4 regions of the Agrobacterium sp. 22-3639C2 genome follow, and region 3 is predicted to be linked to each of the others. Evidence: predicted binding sites of a transcription regulator. Region 3 holds the regulator's gene; each other region holds the start of a gene.
What was found. The regulator LexA, encoded in region 3, represses DNA repair genes until DNA is damaged. The targets are predictions, from matches to a motif close to TGTTCNNNNTGTGTTCNG.
Positions count from the first base shown of each region.

Region 1 (7,447 bases), on a different contig from region 3:
TGCGGGGCGATGAACAGAAAGCCAGCGAGACTGTCGCGCCGCGCGATGGTCCAGAACGCCGATGCAGGGCGATGCCGGGTACGGGTAATCTCCTGCGCGACAGCCATGGCTTTCTCCTCAGCGCTTCAGGAGCGGCGCGATCTGGCCGCAGATTTTTTGAAGCGCTCCCGCGACATCGGCCTCCGGCCGCCAGACCGCATCGAGGTTTGAGCGCACGATCTGCTGGATCTGGGCAAAGCCGGTGTGGCCGGGCATGACCTTGCCCGTGGCGATGCCTGATATGACGACCTTTTCGATCTGTTCCTGGCTGAGCAGCGGATTGGTTTTTTTCAACACCTCCGCATTCAACAGCGACTTGCGTGCCGAGGGGAAGAACTGGCTGAGCTTTGCCGAATTTTCCGGATTGGTCATGTAAGCAACGAATTCGGCCGCCGTCTGCGCATTCTTGCCAGACTGCATGACGCCGATGCCGGCCTGTCCGATCAGCGCGTATTCACCGGCCGGTCCTTTCGGCAGCGGCACGAGGTCCCAGCCGAAAGGCTTGTCCTTCGGCAAAAGCGAGGCCCGGCTGATCTGGGTAATGGTCATCGCGGCATTACCGGCGAAGAAATCGACCGTCTCGCCGGGGCCGGGCATGGCCTTCTTGCTGAAGATGGCATCATGGATGAACGATAAAGCATCCGCCATCGGCTTTTCCGCCATGGTGCAGGTTGCGCCATCCGCGCTCCAGGGCGATGCGCCCCAGCCGTTCCACACGGAGGTCAGATATTGCCAGTTCTGGTAATTGAAGTCGCGGACGACAAGCCCGCCCTTGCCGGATTTCGCGACCGCCGAGGCGGTCGCGATGGCGTTTTCCCAGGTCCATTCGCCGGCAGCGATCATCTCCGCCGGCGTCTTTGCACCTGCGGCCTTGATGAGATCATTGTTGACGAAGACCGCAAAGGGCGAGGTCGAGAACGGATAGGCGAAGAGCTTTCCGTCCTGCGACCAGCGTTCCGTGGCCCCGGCGCTGACTTCGTCGAGATTGTAACCCTGTACGGCCTTCAGCGTGTCGGTAAGCGGATAGAGCGCGCCTGACTTCACGAAATCATAGGCCGAGGTCTCGAAAATCCAGGCCATGTCAGGGGCGTTGCCACCGGCGATCTGGGTCGTCAACGCAGTGGTATAGGTGTCGAAAGGCAGGGACTCATAGGTCACGCTGACATTTGGATGGTCCTTTTTGAAGCCGGCTGCAATGTCGTTGAACAGCTTTAGATGCGCCTCGTTGGCACTCCAGATCGTCATGCGCAGCTTGACCGCATCCTGCGCCGCCGCTGCCCCTGCCAGCGCAAACGAGCCGATAAGGGCCAGCGCGCAGGCCGTGGTTTGCATTTTCCAATGACTATTCATTCCCAGTCCTCCTCCAAAGATGGGTTCGATCGAACGACAATCCGCCGTCCTAATAGGCCGCGATATCCGGCCAGCGTATTTCGATGCCCTCGCGGGTCAGCGCCGTCTGAAAGGCATGAAGATGGTCATCGTCTTCCTGCACCTGATGCGGTGTGAGACCTTTTTCCAGGCAATAGGCCGCCAGCATTCCAGCCACTTCGCCGATATTCCATTCGACTGGATGCAGGCGGTAGCAGCCATTGGTGATATGCGTCGTGCCGATGTTCTTGCCCGCCGGAATAAGGTTCTTCACGCGCTCGGGTATGAGTGCGCCAAGCGGAATCTCGAACGGGCAGGAAGGCACATCGATATAGTTGTCGCCACCGGTCGATGGGTGCAGATCGATGCGGTACATGCCGATGCCGATGCTGTCGCGATAGCGGACAGCCCCCCTGTCACCGCGAACCGTGTAGGAAAGATCCTGTTCGACGATGCGCCTGACCGGCTTGATGCGGCGGCTTTCCCGGATATAGGGCGCCATGGCAAGGCCGTGTTCGGTGCCGGTAATATCGCCTCTGAGGCGCAGGCCGCGAAAGCCCTGTCCGCCATCAAGGCGCGGCGCTTCGGTCTGCAACCAGTAAAACACCGAATAGGAAAGTTCGGCCGCCGCCTTCAGATGCCGCGCCTTTTCTTCTTCCGACACATCGATGATGGTGCCGTCCATATAGTCGATCATCGGCCAGTTCACGAGGCAGATGTCGGATTTGTAAAAGCCAGAGGCAAAATTCTTGCGTGCCGCGATCCGTCGGAAAATCCAGAGGTTTTCATCGCCACCGCCCTTGCGCTGGTCGGCATCAACCAGCAACGGATCGTCGTCCGGATTGGGCGTGAAGGAGCGGGTCGTGTGTTCCAGCGTGCGCGGATGCGGCGCGGTGAAACCGAGCATCGGCCCACCCCAGAAATGCGGCTGGTACTTGCGCCAGTAGTCGTAATTATCAGGCTTGTCGATCGTCTGATCGCCGTCGACATGATCGATTGCAAAGCAGATCGACACGGCCTGCACATTATCAGGCTGGGCTCTGGCCGGCGCACTGGGCTCACCCGTGTCCGATTGCGCCTCGAACCCCTTGGCATATTCCGTGCCCGTCATCGGCAACAGATCGCCAAGCTCGGTGGCATCAAGAATGTAGTCGGCGGAAATGACGATCTCCGCTCCGCTGTCACGATGCCGCACGGTGATCGCGCGGACCCTATCGCCGTCCACATCAGCAGCAACCGGCCGATAGGGCTTGAGCACCGTCAGCCGGTCGGCACCGATATAGGGCATAAGCATGCTTTCCATCACCGCAAGGGTCACGCGCGGCTCGGCGCAGATGCGGCTGACCCAGCCGCCACCCGGATTGAGGTCACTCCAGGAGCGGGCGCCTTCCGTCAAAGGATAATGGTCGCGGTAATATTGGCGCACGCCGTTGCGCAGCGCGCGATAAGAGCGGGTGATACCGAACTGCTCGACCCAGCTATGTTCGTCCGATGGCACGGCCTGGCTGGTCAACTGACCGCCGATCCAGTCATATTCCTCGGTCATGATCACGCGCTTTCCGGCGCGTGCGGCACCGAGCGCCGCCGCCACGCCGCCAAGGCCACCACCGACCACAAGAATGTCTGCTTGCATCTCTTTCACGTCGTCTCATCCGTTTTGTTGACTGGGGACTTATCTGGGGAGGCCACTGGAGCCGGCCCCAATGTTTCACCCTTGACGGGTTGGCACTTGAGTAGAATTTGACTTCCCAGGCTGCCGGTCTCGATGCGGTTCACCAGCATTGCAGTCGCCTGCCGGCCCATCTCTTCACGGGGAATTTCATAGGATGTGAAACGCACCGGGCTGCGGCCGGCACGAATATGGCTGCCAAGCACGACCATCGAAAACACGTCGGGCACCCCAATTCCGCGCTCCCGTGCCAAAGTCTCGACGCGCACCGCATCCGCCAGTTCTATGAAAAATGCCACCGTCGCGCCGCTTTCGATGATCGCGTCGAGGATCTTTTCGGCAGGCCGGTTTACCGCCTTTATGTGCAAGGCAAGCGTCGCCACCGTGCCGAGCGCATCACTGAAACCTCGCCAGCGGTCGGCAATCGATTCCGCCGGACCCGCAGGGCCGATATAGGCGAGCTTGGAATGCCCGAGCATCATGGCATCTTCAACAAGCTGCCGTGTGCCCGCGGCATAGTCGCCGCCAACATAGGGCACGGGCCCGCCAGCATCGTCGCGTCGGCCGATCGCCACGAATGGATAATCTTCCGAGACCAGCCGGGTAAGCTCCTTGCGGTCGAATTCACGGCCCAGGACCAGGCAGCCATCGGCGATCCGGAGCCTGTTGCCCTCGGAAAAAATCTTGCGGTTGTTGCCGACGCCGGCACTGGTCAGAAGCAGAAGATCGTACGCCTGCTGTTGCGCCTCTTCCTCGATGCCCAACAGGAACGGCGTGAAGAAGTCCGCCTGTGCGCTTGGAAAAGCAGGCTCGTAGGTGAAGACGCCGAGGATGCGATTAAGCCCCTTGGCCATGCGGCGCGCGATCGGGTCGGCGACATAACCCGTCTTGCGAATGACCGCCTGTACGCGTTCGCGTGTTTCAGCCGGGATACGCGCAATCGCGGTCGGCGCGCCGTTCAGAACAAGCGATACTGTTGCCTGACTGACGCCGGCAAGCTTCGCAATATCGTTCTGAGTAAGGCGTTTATGGCTGGTCACGCAATGCCCTCCCCGACATTCGTTGACTGCTAATACGTATTAGCTGTTAATGCGTATTAGCACGACTGCCCTACTCGGTGTCAAGAGGGGAAAGACACGCTTGCGGAGAGATGTTTTGACGAAGGCTTATGAGGCGGCCAGCCCGGCCTTATGACGGCCGCGCTGGGTTATGGGCTTTCATACCAGCGGTAAAATGGTGCCCGCTGCGGGTTCAGGGTGCCGAAGGCGTCTTTGCGTCGGCAAGCTTTTGCTGGAGAAGCCAGGTCCACATCGCCTCATCGCCGAGCACTTTTGCCTCCACCTCTTCATGGTTCGTATCTTCAAACACCGTCAGCCGCACATTGCGTTTCAGTTCCTGGAGACGCTGAACGAGGACAACAGTATCGGACAAAGGAATCACCTCGTCCCGTGAGCCGTGAAAGGCCCAGAAGGCTGTCTTTTCATTGGTGCGGTTGAGGTAATGGCGGATGCCGCCACCGGCAATTGGGACGACCGCAGCAAAAGTTTGCGGAAACTGTTCGGCCATTGACCAGGCGCCGAACCCTCCCCGGCTATATCCAATCAGATAGATACGGCTGCGGTCCACCCGATGATCCGCTACAACGGAAGCCAGGACGCTTGCGACACGTTCGATCGGATAAAGCAGTTCCTCGCTCGGATTTTGTGGCGAAAACACCATGAAAGGAAAATCACGGCCGCCTTCGATCAATTTTGGCAGGCCGCTGCGGCGCAGCTTTTCGACGTCGCTCCCGCCCTGATCGCCGCCATGCAGCCAGACCACGAGAGGATAGGTTTTGTCCGAACCGGCATAGTCTTTGGGCGTATAAAGCAGATAATTGATATCCGACGCGATCGTGGCGTCAGACCTCATGGCCTTCTGCTCGGCAAACGCAAATGTCGATGTGGCCAGTGCCGCAACAGCGATCAGGCATAGTTTCAGATGCTTCATGCTTTTGTCCTCCCAACAAACACGTCTTCCAAGACGCGACTGGTGAACTCATCAGCCGCCGGGTTGGTTCAGTGGTTTGAAAAGCATGCCGGTCAACACGCCATGCGGAACCCGATTGAGGCTGCGAATATCGATCAGCCAGGTTTGTCCACCGCAGTGTGGAGGACAGAGACATGCGTTCATTATTTGTTCTGGCCTGCTGTTTGAGTTTTTGCTAATCATTGCAACAAGAGTGCTTTTGAAAAATGCCGTCGTCGTGCGGATAGGCAAATATCAAGGATGCAGGCATGGCGGTTGCCTATCTGGACAAACTGAACGAGCAGCAACGCAAGGCCGTGGAACATGGCGTTGGGCCTTCAGGCGGACACACGGCTGGACCGTTGCTGATCATCGCCGGTGCCGGTTCCGGCAAGACCAATACGCTGGCGCACCGGGTGGCGCATCTGATCGTCAATGGCGCCGATCCTCGCCGCATCCTGCTGATGACGTTTTCACGGCGTGCCGCTTCCGAAATGTCGCGTCGTGTCGAGCTTATCTGCAAGCAGGTCATCGGCGCCAACGCCGGAGCCCTCACGGATGCGATGGCCTGGTCCGGCACGTTTCACGGGATCGGCGCCCGCCTCTTGCGAATCTATGCGGAACAGATTGGACTGGACGTGGATTTCACGATCCACGACCGCGAAGACAGCGCTGATCTGATGAACCTTGCCCGACACGAACTGGGTTTCTCCAAGACCGAGAGCCGTTTTCCGACAAAGGGCACCTGCCTTGCGATCTATTCGCGCGCCGTCAATTCACAAACGCCGCTGAAAGAAATCCTGCGCCAGCACTATCCATGGGTGTCCAGCTGGGAAGAAGAACTCAAGCAATTATTCGCCGCCTATGTGGAGGCCAAGCAGGCCCAGAACGTTCTCGATTACGACGATCTTCTGCTCTACTGGGCCCAGATGGTCAGCGATCCCGACCTTGCAGGCGATATCGGCAATCGTTTCGACCACGTGATGGTCGACGAATATCAGGATACCAACCGGCTGCAGGCCGCGGTGCTGATGGCACTGAAGCCGGGCGGTCACGGGTTGACCGTGGTGGGTGACGATGCCCAGTCGATCTATTCCTTCCGGGCAGCAACGGTGCGCAATATCCTTGATTTTCCGGCGTCTTTCAGCCCGGCTGCCGATATTATCACCCTTGATCGCAACTATCGCTCGACACAGCCGATACTGGCTGCCGCCAATGGTGTCATCGACCTTGCCCGTGAGCGATTCACCAAAAACCTCTGGACCGAACGACAGTCACTCGAGCGGCCGAAGCTCGTGACAGTAAAAAGCGAAACCGAGCAGGCGAACTTCATTATCGACCAGGTGCTGGCCAATCGTGAGACCGGCATGACGCTGAAGCAACAGGCCGTGCTGTTTCGCACCTCCAGTCATAGCGGGCCGCTTGAAGTTGAACTTACGCGCCGCAATATTCCCTTCGTCAAATTTGGCGGCCTGAAGTTTCTCGACAGTGCCCATGTAAAGGACATGCTGGCGGTATTGCGTTTCGCGCAAAACCCGCGCGACCGCGTCGCAGGTTTCAGGCTACTTCAGATGCTGCCGGGTATCGGGCCGAAGAAAGCCGGCAATATTCTCGATACGATTGCGGCAGATCCTGAACCTCTGCTCGCCCTAGCCGAAATTCCGCCGCCACCCAAAACCGGTGATGACTGGGTATCCTTCGTGCAGTTGCTGGCGAACCTGCGAAAATTGCACGGCGGCTGGCCATCAGATATCGAGCAGGCGCGGCTCTGGTACGAGCCCCACCTCGAACGCATCCATGAGGATGCCGAGACGCGGAAGGCCGATTTGCTGCAACTCGAGCAGATTGCCGGCGGCTATCCTTCCCGCGAACGCTTCCTCACCGAACTGACGCTCGATCCACCGGATGCCACCAGCGATCAGGCAGGCGTGCCGCTGCTCGATGAGGATTATCTGACGCTTTCAACCATTCATTCGGCAAAAGGCCAGGAGTGGCGTTCCGTCTTTATCCTGAACGTGGTCGATGGCTGCATACCCTCCGATCTGGGTGTCGGCTCCACCCATGAAGTCGAAGAGGAACGCCGGCTGCTCTATGTCGCCATGACGCGCGCCAAGGACAGTCTGTCACTGATAACCCCGCAACGGTTCTTCACCCATGGCCAGAACGCGCAGGGCGACCGGCATGTCTATGCCGCTAGAACCCGCTTCATACCGGCAACTTTGCTGCAGTTCTTTGAAACCGCCACCTGGCCCCTGGTTTCGGCCGCAGCCTCCGAGCGCAGCGCGCAGCAGATCCGCATCGATGTAGGCGCGCGGATGCGGGCGATGTGGAAATAGGGAAGATCGTACAGGCTGGAACGATGGA
Region 1 covers NZ_JBNWDB010000005.1:384,264-391,710, reverse strand. The annotation lists gene ACQZ6D_RS22180 (carbohydrate ABC transporter permease) at 1-107, opposite strand, end outside; gene ACQZ6D_RS22175 (ABC transporter substrate-binding protein) at 118-1,389, opposite strand; gene ACQZ6D_RS22170 (FAD-dependent oxidoreductase) at 1,439-3,040, opposite strand; gene ACQZ6D_RS22165 (LacI family DNA-binding transcriptional regulator) at 3,046-4,116, opposite strand; gene ACQZ6D_RS22160 (carboxylesterase family protein) at 4,328-5,065, opposite strand; gene ACQZ6D_RS22155 (ATP-dependent helicase) at 5,353-7,419, shown strand; gene dinB (DNA polymerase IV) at 7,443-7,447, shown strand, end outside.
Region 1: the regulator LexA is predicted to act here: its motif matches at 5,242-5,259, upstream of ACQZ6D_RS22155 (ATP-dependent helicase).

Region 2 (7,447 bases), 450 kb from region 3:
GCCGAAAAAGCAGGAGCAGGCTCCGGAACCGCAGCGCGAACAGCCGAAGGCTGAAGCCGCACCGGCCGAACCGCGTCCTGAACCCAAGCGTGAAGCTCAGCCCGAGCCGCAACGCGAGCCTCAGCCGGAACCGAAACGGCAGCCGCAGCAGCGCGAAGCCCAACCGGAACCGGCGCCAGCTGAACAGCCACCCGCCCGCAAGCAGCGCCCGCAGCCTGAGCCCGAAGCCGCACCTGCACAAGCCGAGCAGCAGCCGCAGGAACGGCCGCGCAAACCGGCTAGAGCCGAGCAGCCGGCAGGTGAGGGCGAGCAACGCCCCGCGCGTCCGCGCAAGCCGGAGCCGGCGGCCGAACAGCCAGCCGCACGCCCTGAAAATACCGAGCAGCCGGCGAAACAGCGCGAGCCCGCCGCCGAGAAAAAGCCGGTAGAGGAAAAGGCGCCCGCTCCAGCACCGGAACCGAAATCGGAACCCGCCGAAAAGGCCGTTCCGGAGAAAAAGCCAGCGGCTCCTGAGCCAGCTGTAAAGGAGGCTCCTGTTCCAACGGAAGCGCCGACACCGGCACGGCCACCGGCTCCGGAAGCTCAGCCCAATCCTGCGCCCGGCCAGCAGCCTTCTGAAAAGCAGCCGGTAGAAGGCCAGGGCAAGACGGAGCCTGCAGCGCCGCTGCCGGGTACTCCGACACCTCCGCCGCCAAGCGGCGCCACGACAGGACAGGCGCCTGCCGGCGAAGCCGTTCCTAATCAGGTCGCCATTCCGCAGACGGAAGCGCCTCCGACGACGAAGCAGGAACTGGACAAGGCCAAGGCTATCGCCAAGGACCCGTCCAAGACTGCCGACACCGTCATTCTGCCCGTCGACAAGGGTGCCGCCGTTCTCGACAGCGACAAGGAAGTGGAGCGCTCCGGTAACAACCAGGCACGCGAGCAACGCCGCCGCGAGCGTGAGCAGGCCGGTGACGTGAAGGTGCCGACTTCCGACGCCGAAGCGCAGCGCGCCGGTGCTGCCGGAGGCAAGGCTCCGCCGCCCGTGAAGATGGAGGCGATTACCTCTCAGCAGGGTGAGCGTGTCGACCGCCGTCCGCAATATGACCGGCCGGAAGGTGCGCGGGAATGGCAGCCGCGCGAAGGTGGCCGGCGCGATCAGGATCGCGATGCGCCGATCATCCTGCAATTCGGTGACCGCGTGGTTGTGCGCGGCGACGACAATCAGCGCTTCATCCGCGATGGCGGCGAGCCCTATTACGAGCGCCTACCCGGCGGACGTGTCCGCGAGACCGTCGAGCGTCGCGACGGCACGCAGGTGGTGACGATCCGCAACCGCTATGGCGACGTCATCCAGCGTTCGCGCATCGACGACCGTGGCCGGGAATATGTTCTGTTCTATGCACCGGAACTGATGGACGAACCGGACCGTGAATATGTCTATCGCGATCCCGGCCTCGACCTGCCGCCGATGCGTCTGCGCATTCCGGTTCGTGACTACATCATCGACACGTCGAGCGATCCGGACCGCGATTACTACCGCTTCCTGGAGCAGCCGCCGGTCGAGCCGGTGGAGCGTGTCTACTCGCTGGATGAAGTGCGTTATTCGGCCCGTATCCGCGACAAGGTGCGCCGTATCGACCTCGATACGATCACATTTGCCACTGGAAGCGCTGACATTCCGATGGCGCAGGCCCGTTCGCTGCGGAAGGTAGCGGATGCGATCAACAAGGCGCTGGCAAAAAACCCGGCGGAAACCTTTCTGATCGAAGGCCACACCGACGCCGTTGGTTCGGATGAAAGCAACCTTGTTCTTTCCGACGAGCGTGCCGCTTCCGTCGCCAATGTCCTGACCGATGTTTACGGCATTCCGCCGGAAAACCTGGCGACGCAAGGCTACGGCGAGCGTTACCTGAAGGTTCAGACACTCGGCCCGGAACAGCAGAACCGCCGCGTCACCATCCGCCGCGTGACACCGCTGGTAAGACCGGTCGCCCAGAACTGATAAGGTTCAGGAACTGAAAAATGAAAGCCCGGAAAGCGCAAAGCTTTCCGGGCTTTTTTATTGGTAGCAAAGTTCCCAGGCCGACACATTATCCGTAACTCCGGACCAGATGCGGGGTCCGGCGTGATCAAATCCGGCATGACTGGGATGCTTCTCACCCTGCCATCATCCTCAAATTTGAGGATAATCCAGCCTCTAACGCTTAGTTAAGCGCCACAGCAATCTCTGCTGCGAGCTGGGCATTGTTGCGTACCAGCGCGATATTGGTCGCGAGGCTGCGGCCGTCGGTCAGGCGGAAGATATCGCCGAGCAGGAAGGGCGTGACGGCCTTGCCGGTGATGTCCTCGCGCTCGGCGTGGGAAATGGCGCGATTGATGTAGATTTCCATCTCCTCGCGCGGAATTTCGTCCTCTTCCGGCACGGGATTGGCAATCAGCATACCGCCATCGATGCCGAGCTGTTCGCGGGTCGTCTGAAAATTGGCGATGGCTGCAGGGCTGTTGAGCGACAGCGGGCTGGGAAGGCCCGAAGAACGCGACCAGAAAGCCGGGAACTCTTCCGAACCGAAAGTCACGACAGGCACGCCGTTGGTTTCGAGAACTTCCAGCGTCTTTGGGATGTCAAGAATGGCCTTGGCGCCGGCGCAGACGACGATCACGCCGGTTTTGGCAAGCTCGGTCAGATCGGCCGAAATATCGAAGGTCTCCTCCGCGCCCTTGTGCACACCGCCGATGCCGCCGGTGGCGAAAACGCGGATGCCGGCGCGGGCAGCGGCAATCATGGTGGCTGCCACTGTCGTGGCACCGGTGCGGCGCTCGGCAATCGCAAAGGCAATATCTGCGCGCGAGACCTTCATGGCGTCGGTGGTCTGGGCGAGCGCTTCGAGCTGCTCCTTCTCGAGGCCGATATGCAGCGTGCCGTGAATGACGGCGATGGTTGCCGGAACGGCTCCCTGATCGCGGATGATCTGTTCGACGCCTTCAGCCATCTCGATATTGCCGGGATAGGGCATGCCGTGGGTGATGATGGTCGATTCCAGCGCGACGATCGGCGCGCCGCGCTGTTTGGCAGCGGCAACCTCTTGCGAATAGACGATGGGCAGGAGCGGGGAGATGGGGCGGGTCATTCTGTTTGTTCCAGACTATAAGAAAACGGGTTCATGCCAGCATTTCGGCCTTGGGGACAAGCCCCAACATGGTCTCGACACTGTCTTTTGACAGGTCTTGGGCGGTGGCGAAAGGCGATTGCACGGTGATGGCGGCCGCAGCGGCACCCAGTCGCAGGGCCTCAGTGATGGTTTTGCCCTCCGCAATCGCCGCGAGATAACCTGACGCCATGGCGTCTCCGGCCCCGGTTACGTCTTTCACCTCGCGGATGATGGGTGGGTGGAGGCTTGCGGTTTGCGTCGCGTTGAAGGCTACCACTTCGCTTGCGCCACGGGTGATGACGCCGCCGGCAAGGCCTGCCCTGCGGAGAATGCCCGGCCAGTCGCGAACATTGTCTGCCGTCTGTCCTGTCAGCGCGCGCGCCTCTGCCTCGTTCATGAAGAGAATGTCGATATCGGCGAGCATGTCCTTCAGCTTCACCGCCTTGGCGGGCGAAATGGCGATGGCCGCAAGCGGCTTTTGGCAGGCGCGGGCAATGAGACCGAGCGCCTTCAACGTATCCTCCGGCAGATTGGCATCGCAAAGCAGAAGGTCGCTCGCGGTAATCGCGTCACGCACCGCGCGAACTTTGAGGCGGCGCGGCGAAAACAGCTTGTAAAGGTCCATATCCGCGAGTGCGATGACAAGATTGCCGTCGCGCTCCAGAATGGCGGTGTAGCTTGGCGTGCGGCGATCGAGGAAAACGAAGGGCGTATCTTCCACGCCCGCCTGCCTTGCTGCCTCGGCCACCGCTTCGCCGGTCACGTCACCGCCGCGCGGCGCGATGATACGGACGGCAAAACCGAGCCGGGAAAGATTGCGCGCCGCATTGAAACCGCCGCCGCCAGCCTCTTCCATCCATGAGCCAGGATTGCTGGCGCCGGGCGCCGTTTCAGTCTCGATCATGCCGCGCCTGTCTATATGCGCGCCGCCCAGAACGAGTATTTTCTTCACGCTTGTGTTTCCCTCTTTCGCGGATGGAAAAGGTGGACGATTCGCCCCAATCTTTTGTTTGTTCCCCTTCACATCCGGTCCGCAGCGATAGGCCGGACACGGAAAAACGAAAGCAGAACAAACCACTTATCGCTATTTGTTTTCAATATGCTGGCTGCGCCTTGCGATATGAGAACAAATAGAGTACATCCTATTTCCATACTGCTTCATTGCCTGTGCGGCTTCAATAACCTAAAGGTGGATCGGATGGCACAAAATTCTTTGCGTCTCGTAGAGGATAAATCGGTGGATAAAAGCAAGGCACTGGAAGCGGCGCTCTCCCAGATCGAACGGTCGTTCGGCAAGGGATCGATCATGAAGCTCGGTTCCAATGAAAACGTGGTTGAAGTAGAGACCATTTCGACGGGTTCTCTCAGCCTGGATATAGCGCTCGGTATCGGCGGTCTGCCGAAGGGGCGTATCGTTGAGATTTACGGCCCGGAAAGCTCCGGTAAGACGACGCTTGCGTTGCAGACGATCGCGGAAGCCCAGAAAAAGGGCGGCATCTGCGCCTTCGTGGATGCAGAACACGCGCTCGATCCGGTCTATGCCCGCAAGCTCGGTGTGGATTTGCAGAACCTTCTGATCTCGCAGCCGGATACGGGCGAGCAGGCGCTTGAAATCACCGATACGCTGGTGCGCTCCGGTGCCGTCGACATTCTGGTGGTGGACTCGGTTGCGGCGCTGACGCCGCGTGCCGAAATCGAAGGTGAGATGGGCGACAGCCTGCCGGGCCTTCAGGCACGTCTGATGAGCCAGGCGCTGCGCAAGCTGACCGCCTCGATCTCCAAGTCGAAGTGCATGGTGATCTTCATCAACCAGATCCGCATGAAGATCGGCGTCATGTTCGGTTCGCCGGAAACGACGACGGGTGGTAATGCGCTTAAATTCTACGCCTCGGTGCGTCTCGACATTCGCCGTATCGGCGCCGTCAAGGAGCGTGAAGAGGTTGTCGGCAACCAGACCCGCGTCAAGGTCGTCAAGAACAAGATGGCACCGCCTTTCAAGCAGGTGGAATTCGACATCATGTATGGCGAAGGTGTTTCCAAGACCGGCGAGCTTGTCGATCTCGGCGTGAAAGCCGGTATCGTCGAGAAATCCGGTGCATGGTTCTCCTATAACAGCCAGCGTTTGGGGCAGGGGCGTGAAAATGCCAAGACCTTCCTGCGCGACAATCCGGAAATGGCAAGCGAGATCGAACTGGCGCTGCGCCAGAACGCCGGTCTGATCGCCGATCGGTTCCTGCAGAATGGCGGCCCGGAAGCCGGCGAAAGCGACGACGGTCCCGACGAGGGCTGATGCATTCGAAGGTCCGGGCGTTCGCGCCCGGTGGCTTTGCCGGCGTGAGCCGGTATGGATCAAAAGGGTCGTGCGATTTTCCTCGCGTGGCCCTTTTTCTTTGCCTAGACGCCTTGGTGCGCCTCCATGGCTGGACAGGGCAGGATGCGGACGATAAAAGCCTTTGATTTTGCAAGATAGCCATCATTCGGGATGGCGGTGATGGACTCCAGCTGTGAGCGGTGTGTGGGCATGAGCGGTGTGAATGAAATTCGGTCGACCTTTCTCGACTACTTCAAGAAGAACGGACACGAGATTGTGCCCTCCAGTCCGCTGGTGCCGCGCAACGATCCGACGCTGATGTTCACCAATGCCGGCATGGTGCAGTTCAAGAACGTCTTCACCGGTCTCGAAAGCCGTCCTTATTCCACGGCCGCTTCCGCGCAGAAATGTGTGCGCGCCGGTGGCAAGCATAACGACCTCGACAATGTCGGTTATACGGCGCGTCACCATACGTTCTTCGAAATGCTCGGCAATTTCTCCTTTGGCGACTATTTCAAGGAAGAGGCGATTACCCATGCCTGGAACCTGATCACCAAGGAATTCGGCATCGATCGCAACCGTCTGCTGGTCACGGTCTATCACACCGACGACGAGGCTTTTAATCTCTGGAAGAAGATCGCCGGTTTCTCTGACGATCGCATCATCCGTATTCCGACCAGCGATAATTTCTGGGCCATGGGCGATACCGGTCCGTGCGGTCCCTGCTCGGAAATCTTCTATGACCACGGCGATCATATCTGGGGCGGACCGCCCGGTTCACCGGAAGAGGATGGCGACCGTTTCATCGAAATCTGGAACCTCGTCTTCATGCAATATGAGCAGCTGACGAAGGAAGAGCGCATCGATCTGCCGCGCCCGTCTATCGACACCGGCATGGGTCTCGAGCGCATTTCGGCGTTGTTGCAGGGCAAACACGACAATTACGACACCGATCTGTTCCGGGCGCTGATTTCGGCCTCCGTCGAAGCGACCGGCGTTCCGGCAGAGGGCGAGAAGCGCGCCAGCCACCGCGTCATTGCCGATCATCTGCGCTCCTCCGCTTTCCTGATCGCCGATGGCGTCCTGCCGTCAAATGAGGGCCGTGGTTACGTTCTGCGCCGCATCATGCGCCGCGCCATGCGCCATGCCGAGCTTCTCGGTTCGCGCGAGCCGCTGATCTACAAGCTGCTGCCGGCGCTGATACAGCAGATGGGCCGCGCCTATCCGGAACTGGTTCGCGCCGAGGCGCTGATCTCCGAGACGCTGAAGCTTGAGGAAACCCGTTTCCGCAAGACGCTGGAACGCGGCCTGTCGCTGCTGTCTGACGCGACCTCGACCCTGCACAAGGGCGACATGCTGGACGGCGAAACCGCCTTCAAGCTTTACGATACCTATGGCTTTCCGCTCGATCTGACGCAGGATGCGCTGCGCGCCCGCGAAATCGGCGTCGATATTTCCGGCTTCACCGATGCCATGCAGCGCCAGAAGGCGGAAGCACGCTCGCACTGGGCTGGTTCTGGCGACAAGGCGACCGAAACGGTGTGGTTCGAACTGAAGGAAAAGCTCGGCGCGACCGAATTCCTTGGTTACGACACTGAAACAGCCGAAGGCGTCATTCAGGCGATCGTCAAGGACGGCAAGTCGGTGGATAGTGCTGCCGAGGGCGAGACGGTGCAGATCGTCGTCAACCAGACGCCATTTTATGGCGAGTCCGGCGGTCAGATGGGCGATACCGGCGTAATCTCAGGCGATAACGGCACCTTTACCGTTTCAGAAACCCAGAAGAAGGGCGAGGGCCTTTTCGTGCATTCCGGCACGGTGTCCAAGGGTGGATTGAAGCTCGATGACGCCGTGCAGCTGACGGTCGATCACGACCGCCGCTCGCGTCTGCGCGCCAACCACTCCGCCACCCACCTGCTGCATGAGGCGCTGCGCGAGGTTCTTGGCACGCACGTTGCTCAGAAGGGTTCGCTGGTCGCACCCGAGCGTCTGCGCTTCGACG
Region 2 covers NZ_JBNWDB010000001.1:832,802-840,248, reverse strand. The annotation lists gene ACQZ6D_RS04135 (OmpA family protein) at 1-1,987, shown strand, start outside; gene ACQZ6D_RS04130 (pseudouridine-5'-phosphate glycosidase) at 2,190-3,113, opposite strand; gene ACQZ6D_RS04125 (carbohydrate kinase family protein) at 3,145-4,086, opposite strand; gene recA (recombinase RecA) at 4,333-5,424, shown strand; gene alaS (alanine--tRNA ligase) at 5,656-7,447, shown strand, end outside.
Region 2: the regulator LexA is predicted to act here: its motif matches at 4,257-4,274, upstream of recA (recombinase RecA).

Region 3 (7,447 bases):
GTCGTGGTACGCGAGATGACGGCGGCGCTCAAAGACGCCAAAGCTGGCGTCTTCACCTGCAGGAAAGACATATGGTGCGTAGCGAGCGCCGCAAGCGGAGAGTGGATCGTCGTTCTGGAAGATGGCCGCTTCGCGGGAAAAGCCTGCGATATTGCCGATATCGTCGTTGTTTCCCGCAGAACCTCTTTTTCTAAGTGCCGCTCGGGTGCACTCCTGCTCAGCCGTGACATCTTGCGGCGTCTCGGTTCTGTGGAAATAGATTTTGCCGACAAGAGGGAGGAGGGTGTGGCGAGCGGGTTGCGCGCCGCAATCGCCGGAACGGACAGGCCCTGGAGCCAGCACCGTTATTACGACTGGAAAAGCGGACGTTTCGACCGTGATCTGCCGCAGCCCATCGTCCGGCTGCTGGCGGCGTCGCAATGACCGCCGTCAGCATGGATCATCGGGCCTTGGCGCGCAAATCTTCAGTCAATTCGCCGATCCCGCCAACTTCCTCTTCATGACCAGCGTCGCGCCAGCTCTCCTTCAAACCGGCCTCGTACCATTCTTGCATGGCAGGTAGGGCGAGCAGCCGGTCGCAATAGGCTTTCGCTGCTGGCGAAAGATCCGCGCTGCCATAGGTCTGGAAACGGAATGCAACCGGGCAGAAGAAAGCATCGACCGCCGTGAACTTTTGACCGGCAAGATATGGCCCGCCGAATTTTGTGAGACCCTCGCTCCACAACGCATCGATCCGCTTTATATCGGCTTTAAGCCCGGAATCGCCGCCCCTGGGTTTGACCCGAATGCCCACCGACATGGGATAGAGATTGCGCAGCGAGGAAAAGCCGGCATGCATCTCACTTGCGGCCGAACGCGACCAGGCCCTCGCATGCTTGTCGCTTGCCCAGACGCTCTGGTGTCTTTCAGCAAGATATTCGACGATCGAAAGCGTTTCCCAAACCGTCATACCCTCGTCGACCAGGCAGGGCACCTTGCCCGTCGGCGAAAAGGAGGAGAAGGAGACGCCTTCGCCGAACGGAATGAGCTTTTCATCAAAGGCGATACCGAGCGTGCGCATCAATACCCACGGCCGCAGCGACCATGAAGAATAGTTCTTGTTGGCTATATAAAGATCGTACATGGCGTATCTCCCGGATATGACGCGTATTTCTACACCTGCCAAGCGTTCACGGAATATCGAAAATTATCCATGGCTCCCATAAACGCCGTTGATGAATGGTGATGTGGGGTCACTGAGAGCGCGCCTTGCGATAAGTCACCCTTTGGTGACCACTAAACTGACTGCGCAACACGACAGAACAACGTCGCTAAAAAACAGCGGATGGGATCGCTTCGACAATTACAGCGAACAGCCCATTCGCCACCACGCCTGTAGCGAAACCGAAGCATCTTTATGGAGCAGGAACTTAGTTTGGAAAGGGCAACGCGCATAGGCTGAATGGCGCATATCCTCGTGCACCCGCTAAAGCACGCCACGTTTGGAAACAGCCAAACCATATATAGGCGCCATCTTCACGATGACGCCTAATGTAAAGTGAGCACGTTCGGTTCGATAAGATCAATGGTAGCGGCGGATCAGCCCCACCAGCTTGCCCTGAATTTTCACCCGGTCGGGCCCGAAAATACGGGTCTCATAGGCTGGGTTTGCCGCCTCGAGCGCAATGGAGGCACCCTTGCGGCGGAAGCGCTTCAGCGTGGCTTCCTCGTCATCCACCAGAGCCACAACGATATCCCCGGGATTGGCGGTGTTGCCGTTGCGGATGATGACTGTGTCGCCGTCGAAAATGCCGGCCTCGATCATCGAATCACCCTTGACCTCAAGAGCGTAATGTTCGCCCGTGCCAAGCATGTCTACTGGCACGGCCACATCATGGGTGTTGTTCTGAATGGCGGAAATCGGCACGCCCGCAGCGATGCGGCCCATGACCGGCACGGTGACAGCCCCGCCCAGATCGTTGGCCGGCGTCTTGGGGGCAGGGGCCGGTTCCGGCGTTTTGGGTTTGCCAAGGCTGCCTTCGATAACGCTTGGCGAAAAGCCGCGCTGCGGCCTTGCGCCCGGCGTATAAGCCTCGGGCAGCTTGATGACTTCCAGCGCCCGAGCTCTATTCGGTAGCCGACGAATGAACCCGCGCTCTTCGAGAGCGGTTATCAGGCGGTGGATGCCGGATTTCGAAGCAAGATCGAGTGCGTCCTTCATTTCATCGAAGGAGGGCGGCACGCCGGACTCTTTCATTCGTTCATGAATGAAGAGAAGCAATTCCTGCTGTTTGCGCGTGAGCATGAGGAAAACACCCTTTAGAATCGTAGTGGAAGTCGCGAAACAAATACAGAACGAACACTATATGTTCCATATGTGTTCTGCAATCCCCTAAAATTTCGTGAAGGTGCCATTTATTGCTGTGATGATTTGCCTCATAGCACGCAATTGTGCTTTTGTGCGGTCAAAACCGTCCCGGCATGCTCCGGGCGGAAGGCCAGCAGGATACATGTCATGACGAAACCCTATAGCGTTGACCATCTCGTTTTGCCCGTGGAAGTCATAGGCGTCGCCGTGAAGCGCCTCGTCAGTCTTGGCTTTACGGTTGCGCCGGAGGCTCTGCACCCTTTCGGCACCCAAAATGCCTGCGTATTTTTCGCCGATGGCACCTATCTGGAGCCGCTCGCAATTGCTGATCCGGCTAAATATAATGCGTCAATAGAGGGGGGTGATGTGTTCACCGGCAGGGATGTGGCCTTCCGGCAACGGGACGGGCAGGAGGGTTTTTCGGCTCTTGTCGCCAGGACTAAAGACGCCTTGGTTGACCATGAGCGGTTTCGGGCAGCCGGCCTTTCGGCGGGCGATGTTTTCGAGTTTTCGCGGCCTGTTCGGATGCCGGATGGCTCGCAAGGCGAGGCGGCGTTCCGGCTGGCTTTTGCGGCAAGCGGGGCGGCCGCGGATTTCTTTTTGTTCAGTTGTCAACGGCTTCAAGCCCTTCCGGGCGATCGCACCATGCTTGAGCGCCACGCCAATGGTGTCACCGGCCTGAGTGAAATCGTCCTGTTTACCGGCGGCGATGCGAAGGTGGCGGGCCTGATCGAGACGGTGTTTGGCTGTGAAGGTAAATGGTCTCCGCGCGGTGATATGGTTTTCGCGACCGGCAATGCCAGCATCAGATTGACCGGAAAACCGCCTTTCGGCGGGCAGGCCCTGAGTGCTCAGGATGGCAACGAAGGCGGATTGCGCGGCGCGGGCATCGTCTTTTCGTCACACGATCTTGCCGTGACAGAGGCGGTGCTTGCTGCTAATGGCGTGTCCTGCGCAAAAGCGGACGGCCGTCTGGTGGTGCCCGCAGCACCCGGTCAGGGCGTTGCCTTCGCCTTCGAGGAAAAATGATGAGCGTTACGAACAATCTTAAAGTCACTGCCGGCGACGGCGCCAGCAAGGTTTCCTTCTCGAATACTGAGCGGTTTTCGCTGATTGCCGGTCCCTGCCAGATGGAAAGCCGCGAACATGCCTTCATGATCGCTGGCGTCCTGAAGGAGCTTTGCGACAAGCTGGGAATAGGGCTTGTCTACAAGTCCTCTTTCGACAAGGCGAACCGCACTTCGCTTTCCGGAAAACGCGGCATCGGCCTGGATAACGCGATGCAGGTTTTTACCGATCTCAAAAAGGAATTCGGTTTTCCTGTTCTGACCGACATCCACACGGAAGAGCAATGCGCCATCGTTTCCGAGGTAGTGGACGTGCTGCAGATCCCGGCGTTCCTCAGCCGCCAGACCGATCTTCTCGTTGCTGCCGCCAAAACCGGCCGCGTCATCAACGTCAAGAAAGGCCAGTTTCTGGCGCCCTGGGACATGAAGAACGTGCTTGCCAAGCTCAATGAGAGCGGCAATCCGAATGTGATGTTGTGCGAGCGCGGCGCGTCCTTCGGTTACAACACGCTGGTTTCCGACATGCGCTCTTTGCCGATCATGGCAGCGCTCGGCGCACCTGTCGTGTTCGATGCCACCCATTCGGTGCAGCAGCCGGGCGGGCAGGGCGGCTCCACAGGTGGCCAGCGCGAATTCGTCGAGACGTTGGCGCGTGCGGCCGTTGCGGTTGGCGTGGCCGGCCTCTTCATCGAGACGCATGAGGATCCGGACAATGCGCCGTCAGACGGCCCTAACATGGTCCATCTGAAGGACATGCCGAAAATGCTCGAAAAGCTTCTGGCTTTCGACGCGATTACGAAAGCCTGATCGGCTGACCGTGACGGCGGGCACTTTTGTGCCAATCGATTTTAATGGCGGGCGGGCCGTTTCCGCTGCCCACCGTCATTGTAATTTCTTCGCCATCGTCTAAGACAGGCGACGGAAAATATCTGTTCCATTCCCAAGGGAGAGACCATGACTGCCATTACCGATATCATCGCGCGCGAAATTCTCGACAGCCGCGGCAATCCGACCGTTGAAGTCGACGTTTATCTCGAAGACGGCTCCATGGGCCGTGCCGCCGTTCCCTCCGGCGCCTCCACCGGCGCGCATGAGGCGGTTGAGCTGCGCGATGGCGGCAAGCGTTATCTCGGCAAGGGCGTGGAAAAGGCGGTCGAAGCCGTCAATACAGAAATCTTCGACGCGATTGGCGGTTTCGACGCTGAAAACCAGATCCAGATCGACCAGATGATGATCGCGCTCGACGGCACGCCGAACAAGTCGCGCATCGGCGCCAACGCCATCCTCGGCGTGTCGCTCGCCGTTGCGAAGGCTGCCGCTGAAGCCTCCGGCCTGCCGCTTTACCGCTATGTCGGCGGCCCGAACGCGCATCTGCTGCCGGTTCCGATGATGAACATCATCAACGGCGGCGCGCATGCCGATAACCCCATCGACTTCCAGGAATTCATGATCCTGCCGGTCGGCGCAGAAAATATTCGCGAAGCCGTGCGCATGGGCTCCGAAGTCTTCCATACGCTGAAAAAAGAACTGTCCGCACAGGGCCACAACACCAATGTCGGCGATGAGGGCGGTTTTGCACCGGGTCTCGAAAGCGCGCCGGCAGCACTCGATTTCATCATGAAGTCGATCGAAAAGGCTGGCTACCGTCCGGGCGACGACATGTTCATCGGTCTCGACTGTGCGGCGACCGAGTTCTTCAAGAACGGCAATTACGTTTATGAAGGCGAAGGCAAGACCCGTTCGCCGGTCGAGCAGGCCGAATACCTGGCCGAACTCGTGGCGAAATATCCGATCATCTCCGTCGAAGACGGCATGGCTGAAGACGACTGGGATGGCTGGAAGGCGCTGACCGATCTCATTGGCAACAAGTGCCAGCTGGTGGGCGACGATCTTTTCGTCACCAACTCCGCCCGCCTTCGCGACGGTATCAAGATGGGTGTCGCCAACTCCATCCTCGTCAAGGTCAACCAGATCGGTTCGCTTTCCGAGACGCTGGACGCAGTCGAAACCGCGCACAAGGCAGGTTACACCGCCGTCATGTCGCACCGTTCGGGCGAAACGGAAGATTCCACCATCGCCGATCTCGCGGTCGCAACCAACTGCGGTCAGATCAAGACCGGCTCGCTTGCCCGTTCCGACCGGCTCGCAAAGTACAACCAGCTTATCCGCATTGAAGAGATGCTGGGCCCACAGGCTGCTTACGCCGGCCGTTCGATCCTGCGCGGATAATTCGCGTTCGGGTTTCGCGATATGGCCCGCCGCCTGGCGGGCCAGTCTCAGGGATGGGCGGTTTATCCGCACTGCTCACTCCCGAGTTGATCCGGGGTTTAGTCAGCCCAGGTCCCTGGGTTGAAAGGACTCTTTTCACGGCGAAGACGCGCTGTGGCTTGATGCCGGATCACGCTCGGCATAACGAACTCTCTCTGATATCGTCGTCATTATTAGCCCGCCTCTGGCGGGCTTTTTTGTGTCTATCAGTCGCGCGGAATTTAAGGTCAACGGATAGTTAAACAATCCGCATTAGTCTCGAGACTCACATTATGCGTTTTAAGGCTTCTCTCCGGCATGTGGACCAGACATCATAAAAAGAGACGATTCGGCCGTTTGATCGTTCCGGCCATTACGATCGCTTTTCTTTCCTATTTCGGGTATCATTCCATCCACGGCGACTTCGGCCTTCAGGCGACGGAGCGGCTGGAGCGGCAGCGTATTGCCAGAACGGCAGAGCTTGCCAAGCTGACGCAGGCGCGCGTTGCGCTGGAGCGGCAGGTCGAATTATTGAGCGACGGTTCTCTCGAACGTGACATGATTGACGAGATTTCCCGTTATCAGTTGAATATGTCCCGTACGGACGAAATTGTCATCATGAATACCTACTTCTAATTAACCGAAATCAAGTTAATTAATGATTTGTGATTTATTCACAGCACTTTAGCGTGAATATGTGCCATGCGTTTAAAGCATTGCTGCATGGCATTTTCTTGCATATGGTACGCGCCAATCTATCCATTCAAACGGCAACTCAGGGAGGGATGAATGGCGCCGCGAAAAACCGCGTCCGTATCCGGCCGAAAGACAACGGCAAAGGCTGCAGGCGAATTCACCGGTAAGAACAGCCCGGACTTTTCGAAGGAAGAAGAGCTTCACGCCTATCGTGAGATGCTTCTCATCCGTCGCTTCGAGGAAAAAGCCGGCCAGCTTTACGGCATGGGCTTCATCGGTGGTTTCTGTCACCTCTACATCGGTCAGGAAGCCGTTGTTGTCGGCATGCAGATGTCTCAGAAGGAAGGCGATCAGGTCATCACCGCTTACCGTGACCACGGCCATATGTTGGCTCTGGGCATGAGCGCGCGTGGCGTCATGGCTGAGTTGACCGGCCGCAAGGGCGGCCTGTCGAAAGGCAAGGGCGGCTCGATGCACATGTTCTCCAAGGAGAAGCATTTCTACGGCGGCCACGGCATCGTCGGTGCGCAGGTTTCGCTCGGAACCGGTCTTGCCTTCGCCAATAAATATCGCGGCAACGACAATGTCTCCGTGACCTATTTCGGTGACGGCGCCGCCAACCAGGGTCAGGTCTACGAGAGCTTCAATATGGCCGCTCTCTGGAAACTGCCGATCATCTATATCGTTGAAAACAACCGTTACGCCATGGGCACCTCGACCGCCCGCGCCACCGCACAGTCGAACTATTCGCTGCGTGGCCAGTCCTTCGGCATTCCCGGCATTCAGGTGGATGGCATGGATGTGCGCGCCGTAAAGGCCGCCGCCGATCAGGCGCTGGAACATTGCCGCTCTGGCAAGGGTCCGATCATTCTGGAAATGCTGACCTACCGTTACCGCGGTCACTCCATGTCCGACCCGGCGAAATACCGTTCGAAAGACGAAGTGCAGAAGATGCGCTCCGAACATGACCCGATTGAGCAGGTCAAGGCACGGCTTCTGGAGCAGGGCTGGGCAAGCGAAGACGAACTCAAGGCCATCGACAAGGATGTCCGTGATATCGTCGCCGATAGCGCAGACTTCGCCCAGAACG
Region 3 covers NZ_JBNWDB010000001.1:382,757-390,203, forward strand. The annotation lists gene ACQZ6D_RS01880 (ComEC/Rec2 family competence protein) at 1-423, shown strand, start outside; gene ACQZ6D_RS01885 (glutathione S-transferase family protein) at 440-1,123, opposite strand; gene lexA (transcriptional repressor LexA) at 1,562-2,284, opposite strand; gene ACQZ6D_RS01895 (VOC family protein) at 2,495-3,376, shown strand; gene kdsA (3-deoxy-8-phosphooctulonate synthase) at 3,376-4,221, shown strand; gene eno (phosphopyruvate hydratase) at 4,369-5,643, shown strand; gene ACQZ6D_RS01910 (FtsB family cell division protein) at 5,980-6,297, shown strand; gene pdhA (pyruvate dehydrogenase (acetyl-transferring) E1 component subunit alpha) at 6,451-7,447, shown strand, end outside.

Region 4 (7,447 bases), on a different contig from region 3:
GGCCCCTCACCGATGATGAGGTCGAGCTGGAAATCCTCCATCGCCGGATAGAGAATTTCCTCGACTGCCGGGTTGAGACGATGGATTTCATCGATGAAGAGCACATCGCGCTCCTCGAGATTGGTCAAAAGTGCGGCAAGGTCGCCAGCCTTGGCGATCACCGGTCCGGAGGTGGACTTGAAGTTGACGCCAAGCTCCTTGGCCATGATCTGCGCCAGCGTGGTTTTGCCGAGACCGGGAGGCCCGACGAACAACACATGGTCCAGCGCCTCGCCACGGTTCTTGGCGGCCTCGATAAACACCTTGAGATTGGCGCGAGCCTCGGCCTGGCCGGTAAAATCGTCCAGCGACTGCGGGCGCATTGTGGTGTCGATATCTTCACCGCGCTTGTCCGCCGAAATCAGTCTGTCCGCATCGCTCATAGAGGGCATTCCATTGTTCTAACCAGTTCAAGAGATGGTCTTCGCCGCTATATCACGACTGTCGCACGAAGGCGCTTCACGAAATTCAGCATCGCACCCGGCTTTGTTCGCTTGCTGCGCGCAGCTTAGCGTGAAAGTTCGCGCAGGCCGAGCCGGATGAGTTTGGCACTGTCGCCGCCCTCCCCGCCGTTCTTCAGCGCGGCCGCAACGGCATTTGCGGCCTGATCGCGTGAATAGCCGAGATTGGTGAGCGCCGACACGGCATCCGCCACCGGCGCGGAGGCGACACCCTCGCCAAGTTCCTGCTTGAGCCCGATGGAAGCCGAAGCTTCTCCTGCAAAGGCAGGCGCCTTGTTGCGAAGCTCGGTAACGAGGCGCACCGCCACCTTCGGCCCTACGCCCGGCGCACGCGAAATCATCACCTTGTCCTGCAGCGCTATCGCATTGGCGAGTTCAGAAGGCGACAGGGTAGACAAGACGGCCAGCGCCACTTTCGAACCGACCCCCTGCACACTCTGGAGCAGATTGAACCATTCCCGCTCAAGTGCCGACAAAAAGCCGAACAGCCTCAACTGGTCTTCGCGCACATAGGTTTCGATGAAGAGGACGACCGCTTCACCAGCGGAACCTATTTTTGAGAGTGTGCGCGCCGAGCAATAGGCGACGTAACAAACGCCGTGCACATCCACCAGCACGTAATCCGTGCCGATTTCCTCAATGGTGCCTTTAAGTTTTCCGATCATGATGCCGCCCGCTGCAATGAGACTTCAATATTCAACCGGCTGCCAATAGCCGCGCCATCCTGTCGCCGCCGCGATTATGGGCGTGGCAGATTGCGATCGCCAAGGCGTCCGCCGCATCGTTACCCTTGAATTCTGCTTTCGGCATCAGGATTTTCAGCATCATGTGGATTTGCTGCTTTTCGCCGTGCCCAACACCTATGACGGCTTTTTTGACCGCGTTCGGCGCATACTCGAAAACAGGCAACCCTGCCCTCGCCGGAACCAGCATGGCAATGCCGCGCGCCTGACCGAGCTTCAGCGTGGCGACAGCATCCTTGTTCACGAACGTCTGCTCCACCGCCGCCTCATCGGGCTGATAGCTGTGAACGGTATCCGCCAGCCCATCATGCAGCTGGCACAGGCGGGAGGCGAGATCCATATCACCATCCGATGTCACAGTGCCGGAAGCGACAAACCGAAGGCTGTTGCCGAAGGTTTCGATGACACCCCATCCGGTGCGCCGCAACCCGGGGTCGATACCGATGATTCGAATCGTCTTTTGCATAAGCCACCCTATCTTTTCGGCTGCGACCCTGCCAGCGATAAGTGAACAAAACGACAACATTGATCAAATTTGCAGTGCAGCATTTACCTCTGCTTAAACCGCGTACCGCATTGTTCCCGCACAAAATCAAAAAAGGGGAGCTGCGGACATGATGATCCGCAGCGCAATATTTTCGCCATATCAGCCATCCGGTGGCGCCATCAATGCATGGTGCGGGAAGTGATACGGCATTGAGGGCTGCATCGGCCATGCTGAACCGTTTTCATTCCATATCCACCAAAGTGCTCGTGATTTTCCTTGCGCTGATGACGATCTCGACCGGGGCTCTCACGCTTCTCGGCTATCAAAGCAGCAGCGGCGTTCTCGAGGAACAGGCGTCGAAATCCATGGAGAGCATTCTCGTCTTCAGGGGCGATATGCTGCAGGAACGCCTTGAGCAGCTTGAAACGCAGGCGGATTCTATCGCCAAGATCGAATCCCTGCAGATGGCGGTAGTTTCCATGCGCAGCGGCTGGGGCACCGTGCAGAAGAGTTCCGGCGACGCAAAGGCGGAACTGCAACGCGTCTTCGTCAAGGAAAACCCCTACGGAGAGAAAGAAAAGCTCATCAAGCCCGAAAATCCGAGCGGCTTTTATTATTCCACCCATGAAAAAACCCAGACGGATATCGGCGGCTACCTCAAGGGAACCCCATTCAGCGATGTTCTATTCATCGATCCGGCCGGCACGGTTTATTACTCCTATCTGAAAGGACCGGCTTTCGGGGAAACCGTCACGGGTGGCGCCTGGGCGGATAGCGGCCTTGGGGCTGCTTTTGCGCGCGGAGCCACCAACGCAGGAAAAGCCGTGAACGACGTGGCGCAGACGAGTTTCTCCGGTCTGCGCATCGACGCCGCGACTAAAGAGGCCGGCATCTATTTCGGTATTCCGGTAGTCAAATTCGGTGCGTTCAAGGGCATCGTTCTCTTCCGCGTCAAACAAGAGGTCTTCAGCCAGATCCTCGCGAAAGGCATCTCCGCCGGCAGCTCCGAACAATCCGCGATCGTTTCCGCCGATGGCAAGGTTCTGGGCGTGGACGGAAACGGTCTCGTCAGCCTTAATCCGGCAATCTATGGCTTCCATGCACAAGCACTCAATACGTCCGGTATGACGATTGCCAAGATCAACCGTCCGGACGGCGAAGCCAATGCCTATGCCCGCGCCTTTTCGTTTGCCGGTGAAAAATACCTCGCGGTGGAAAGCATGTTGCGCAGCGAGTTGAACGCCGGTTCCATTTCGATTGCCGGCACGCTAGCCGTCATCGGCCTTTGCGTTCTGGCAGCCATGTGCGCGGCAACCGCCTTTTTTGCACGGCGCCTGTTCGCACCGCTGGAGAAGCTGGCCGGGCTGACCGGCGAAGTGGCGGCAGGCCGTCTCGATGCCGAGATCGGCAATCAGGACCGCAAGGACGAGATCGGCCGCATGGCGCGCGCGCTTGGCAGTTTCCGCGAAAAACTCATTTTGCAGAGGGAAATGGAAGCGACCGCGTCCCGTACGCGCGAGGAAGCCGAAATGGCACGCCGCGCACATCTTGCGGAACGAGAGGCCGAGGCCGGCACGCTGCAAATGGTCGTGCGTTCTCTTGACGAAGGGCTGGATCGACTGGCAAGCGGCAATCTCGCCTATCGCATTGAGACTGTCTTCCCAGACGATCTTGAAAGCCTGCGCCACAACTTCAATACGGCGCTTGCAAGGCTCAGCGAGACCATGCAGGCCATCGGCGGCAATTCCGCCGCCGTTCGCGGCGGCTCGGAGGAAATGCGAGTAGGTGCAGACCAGCTCGCTGAGCGCACCGAACGGCAGGCCGCCTCCATTACCGAGACGGCAAGCGCCATCAAGGCAATCACCGAAGCCGTCCGCGACCAGATCGAACGCGCCGAACAGGCAACACGGATCGCCCGCGACGCCAGTACGCAGGCCACTGCGTCCAGCCACGTCATGGAGCAAACAATCGCCGCCATGGAAGCGATCCAGACCTCGTCGCGCCAGATCAACCAGATCATCGGCGTTATCGATGAAATCGCCTTCCAGACCAACCTTCTCGCCCTGAACGCAGGTGTGGAAGCCGCGCGTGCGGGCGAGGCCGGCAAGGGTTTTGCCGTTGTGGCGCAGGAGGTGCGCGAGCTGGCACAACGCTCGGCCGCCGCCGCAAAAGAAATCACCAGCCTGCTGAAGCGCTCCACCGACGAGGTTTCCACCGGCGTGGCACTGGTCGAAAAGGCGGGGGCCTCGCTAACCGGCATCGGCAAGCACGTGCAGACCATCAGTTCCCGCATCGAAGAGATCATGGAATCCACCCGCGAGGAGGCGCATACGCTTGCGGAAATCAACAGCACCGTCACCAGTCTCGACACCATGACGCAGCAAAATGCCGCCATGGTGGAGGAGACGACGGCGGCCATTCACAATCTCGCTTCCGAGGCGGGCGAGATGGACGGCAGGCTCGGACAATTCGTGCTCGCTTCCGACCGGCAACCTCCAGACCATCGCGAAACCCGGCAATTCCGTCGAGCGGGCTAAAAAAATGAAAAGGGGCCTCTTTCGAGGCCCCAATTTTTTTGAACCATCCTTCAATTCTGCGCGACTTCTATGGTAAATCGGGACACGCGCCTTACATCCGCATCAAAGACAGAATTTGTGTAGGAGCGTTGGATGATCCCCTTTTCCATTCTCGACCTTTCGCCAATCGGCGAAGGCGAGAGCGTCAGCCAGGCGCTTGAGAATTCTCGCCGCATGGCGATCAAGGCTGAAGACCACGGTTACAACCGCATCTGGCTTGCGGAGCACCATGGCATGCCCGGTATTGCGAGCGCAGCCACATCGCTCGTGATCGCCCATGTTGGTGCCGCCACGAAACATATTCGCGTCGGTTCAGGCGGCATCATGCTGCCTAACCACTCCCCGCTCGTCATTGCCGAACAATTCGGCACGCTGGCGGCACTGTTGCCTGGCCGGGTCGATCTCGGACTTGGCCGCGCGCCGGGAACCGATATGCGGACGGCAAGGGCGCTGCGCCGCAATCTTGATGCCGGTGCGGAGAACTTCCCGCACGACATCATCGAGCTCCAGCAATACCTTGGCCAGCCCCAGCAGGATCAGGCGATCCTTGCCGTGCCCGGCATGAATTCGCACGTGCCGCTCTGGTTGCTTGGCTCAAGCACCTATAGCGCGCATCTGGCAGCTGCACTCGGCCTGCCCTATTCCTTTGCGTCGCATTTTGCGCCTGACATGCTGATGGAGGCGATCCATATCTATCGCGAGCGCTTCCAGCCCTCTGCGACGCTGGACAAGCCCTATGTGATGGTTGGAGTGATGGGAGTCGGCGCCGATACCGACGAGGAGGCGCAATATCTCTTCACCTCGTCACAGCAGCAATTCGTCAACCTGCGCCGCAATGTACGCGTCCCGTTCCCCAAGCCGGTTTACAGCATGGACGACCACTGGAACGAGATGGAGCGTTTTTCGGTGGAACATACCTTGCGTTTCGCCGCCGTCGGCTCGCCTGAAACAATCGGACGCCACCTCGACGGCTTCCTCGCCGAAACGCAGGCCGACGAACTGATCGTCTCGATGCCGATCCACAATATCGAAAAACGGCTGCGATCCGTGGAGATCTTCGCCGATGTGCGGACCTCCATCAGGAAGGCCGCCTAAACAAAAAGCCCCGGAGCGATGACGCTGCCGGGGCTTTTTTTTAAATCTGAACCGTCAGGCGGAAAGCTTGGCGAGAATTTCTTCCGAAACTTCGAAGTTGGAATAGACGCTCTGCACGTCGTCATCGTCTTCGAGATTGTCGATGAGCTTCATCAGCGACTGCGCCTTTTCCTCATCCACCGGCACCGTGTTCTGCGGCTTCCAGATTGCCTTGACGCTTTCAGCTTCGCCGAGCACGCCTTCCAGCGCCTTGGAAACCTCGTTCATCGCCTCGAAACCGCAGATGATGGTGTGACCGTCCTCAGAAGATTCGACATCGTCGGCACCAGCTTCGATAGCCGCTTCCATGACCTTGTCGGCATCGCCGACTTCGGCCTTGTAAGTGATCTCACCGACGCGGTCGAAGGAGAAGGAAACCGATCCGGTTTCGCCGAGTGCGCCACCAGCCTTGGTGAAGATGGAGCGGACGTTGGAGGCGGTGCGGTTGCGGTTGTCGGTCAAGGCCTCGACGACGACGGCGACGCCACCCGGGCCGTAACCCTCGTAACGGACCTCATCGTAGTTTTCGCTGTCTGCACCGGAAGCTTTCTTGATCGCGCGCTCGATATTGTCCTTCGGCATGGACTGGGCCTTGGCGTTCTGAATTGCCAGGCGCAGGCGCGCGTTCATGTTCGGGTCGGGCATGCCCGCCTTTGCCGCAACGGTGATTTCACGCGCAAGCTTGGAAAACATTTTGGACCGAACGGAGTCCTGCTTGCCCTTGCGGTGCATGATGTTCTTGAACTGTGAATGACCAGCCATGGAAAACCTGATTGTCTTAATTTGGAGATTGCGGGCCTTATAAGTGCGATATGCCCGCCGTTCAAGCCCGCAAGCGCTTTCTCTTGGCCGCAAGAATATAAGGAACTGATTTATCCGCTTTTCGTTTTGACAATGAAAGCGGAAGAGCGGGACATTTTTCACCCTCCCGGTCGCCGCAGCAAACCCAACGGAGGAAACACATGGTCAGTCTGACTGAAGCAAGAGAAAACCCTGCCCGCCAGCTCTGGGATGAGGTCAATTCGGTCCATGCCGGCATGCTTGGCCTCGAGGGCCTGCACAATCATATGCAGCCGATGGCACCGCACGCCGACCCCAAGACCAACACGATCTGGTTTTTCTCCAAGAAAGACACCGATCTCGTCAAAACGCTGAAGCCGGGTTCGCGGGCTCATTTTTGTGTCGTCGGCAAGGACCATGATTATCACGCCTGCCTCTCGGGTGTGCTCGAGGCGCGCGACGACAGGACAAAGATCGAAGAATACTGGAACTCCGTCACCGCAGCCTGGTACGAGCACGGTAAGAGCGATCCGCAACTGACGATGCTGGCGCTGCATGTTGACGACGCGGAAATCTGGGCCTCGACTGACAGCACGCTAAAATTCGGCTGGGAAATCGCCAAGGCCAATATGTCCGACGATAAAATGCCTGATGTCGGCGTTCGCCAGCACCTCGCCTTCGCCTGAGATACCGACTCCCCCGACTTTCCTCGCCGGTCGCTTTACTATATGCCTTTTGGCACCAGTATCTGCGGCTGGCGGGGAAGGTTTCTCATTGAGACCCGGATGATCGCATCTTTTGCGTAGGCGATCTGGAAGCTTTCCCCAAACATCGTCAAAAACTGCTCCAACGGAGGCCCAGTGCGGTGCATGGGCAAGATCAGTGCGGAGCGCAGGCGCTTGACCACGCGGCTCATGCTGTCGGCCCCCATCGTCAAACCACCATCCACTGGAACCATCAGCACATCCAGACGACCAATTTCGGCATAATGCTTGTCCGTCAGTTCGTGATGCAGATGGCCGAGATGGCCGATACACAGCCCCGCGACCTCGAAGATGAAAATGGAATTGCCGTTTTCCTGAAAGGATTCGTAATCGCCCCAGCGGTTGCGAATGTCAGTCGCGACGTTGCGGATATAGACATCACCAACCAGAAGCTTGTGCTCGGCCTTTTCTCCGGGCGTATCGCTCCAACCGTGCAGCACATGTTGAATGGCCGGATCCGGAC
Region 4 covers NZ_JBNWDB010000002.1:925,223-932,669, forward strand. The annotation lists gene ruvB (Holliday junction branch migration DNA helicase RuvB) at 1-422, opposite strand, end outside; gene ruvA (Holliday junction branch migration protein RuvA) at 548-1,165, opposite strand; gene ruvC (crossover junction endodeoxyribonuclease RuvC) at 1,197-1,709, opposite strand; gene ACQZ6D_RS11930 (methyl-accepting chemotaxis protein) at 1,958-4,267, shown strand; gene ACQZ6D_RS11935 (LLM class flavin-dependent oxidoreductase) at 4,400-5,401, shown strand; gene ACQZ6D_RS11940 (YebC/PmpR family DNA-binding transcriptional regulator) at 5,456-6,202, opposite strand; gene ACQZ6D_RS11945 (pyridoxamine 5'-phosphate oxidase family protein) at 6,403-6,906, shown strand; gene ACQZ6D_RS11950 (MBL fold metallo-hydrolase) at 6,945-7,447, opposite strand, start outside.
Region 4: the regulator LexA is predicted to act here: its motif matches at 1,751-1,768, upstream of ruvC (crossover junction endodeoxyribonuclease RuvC).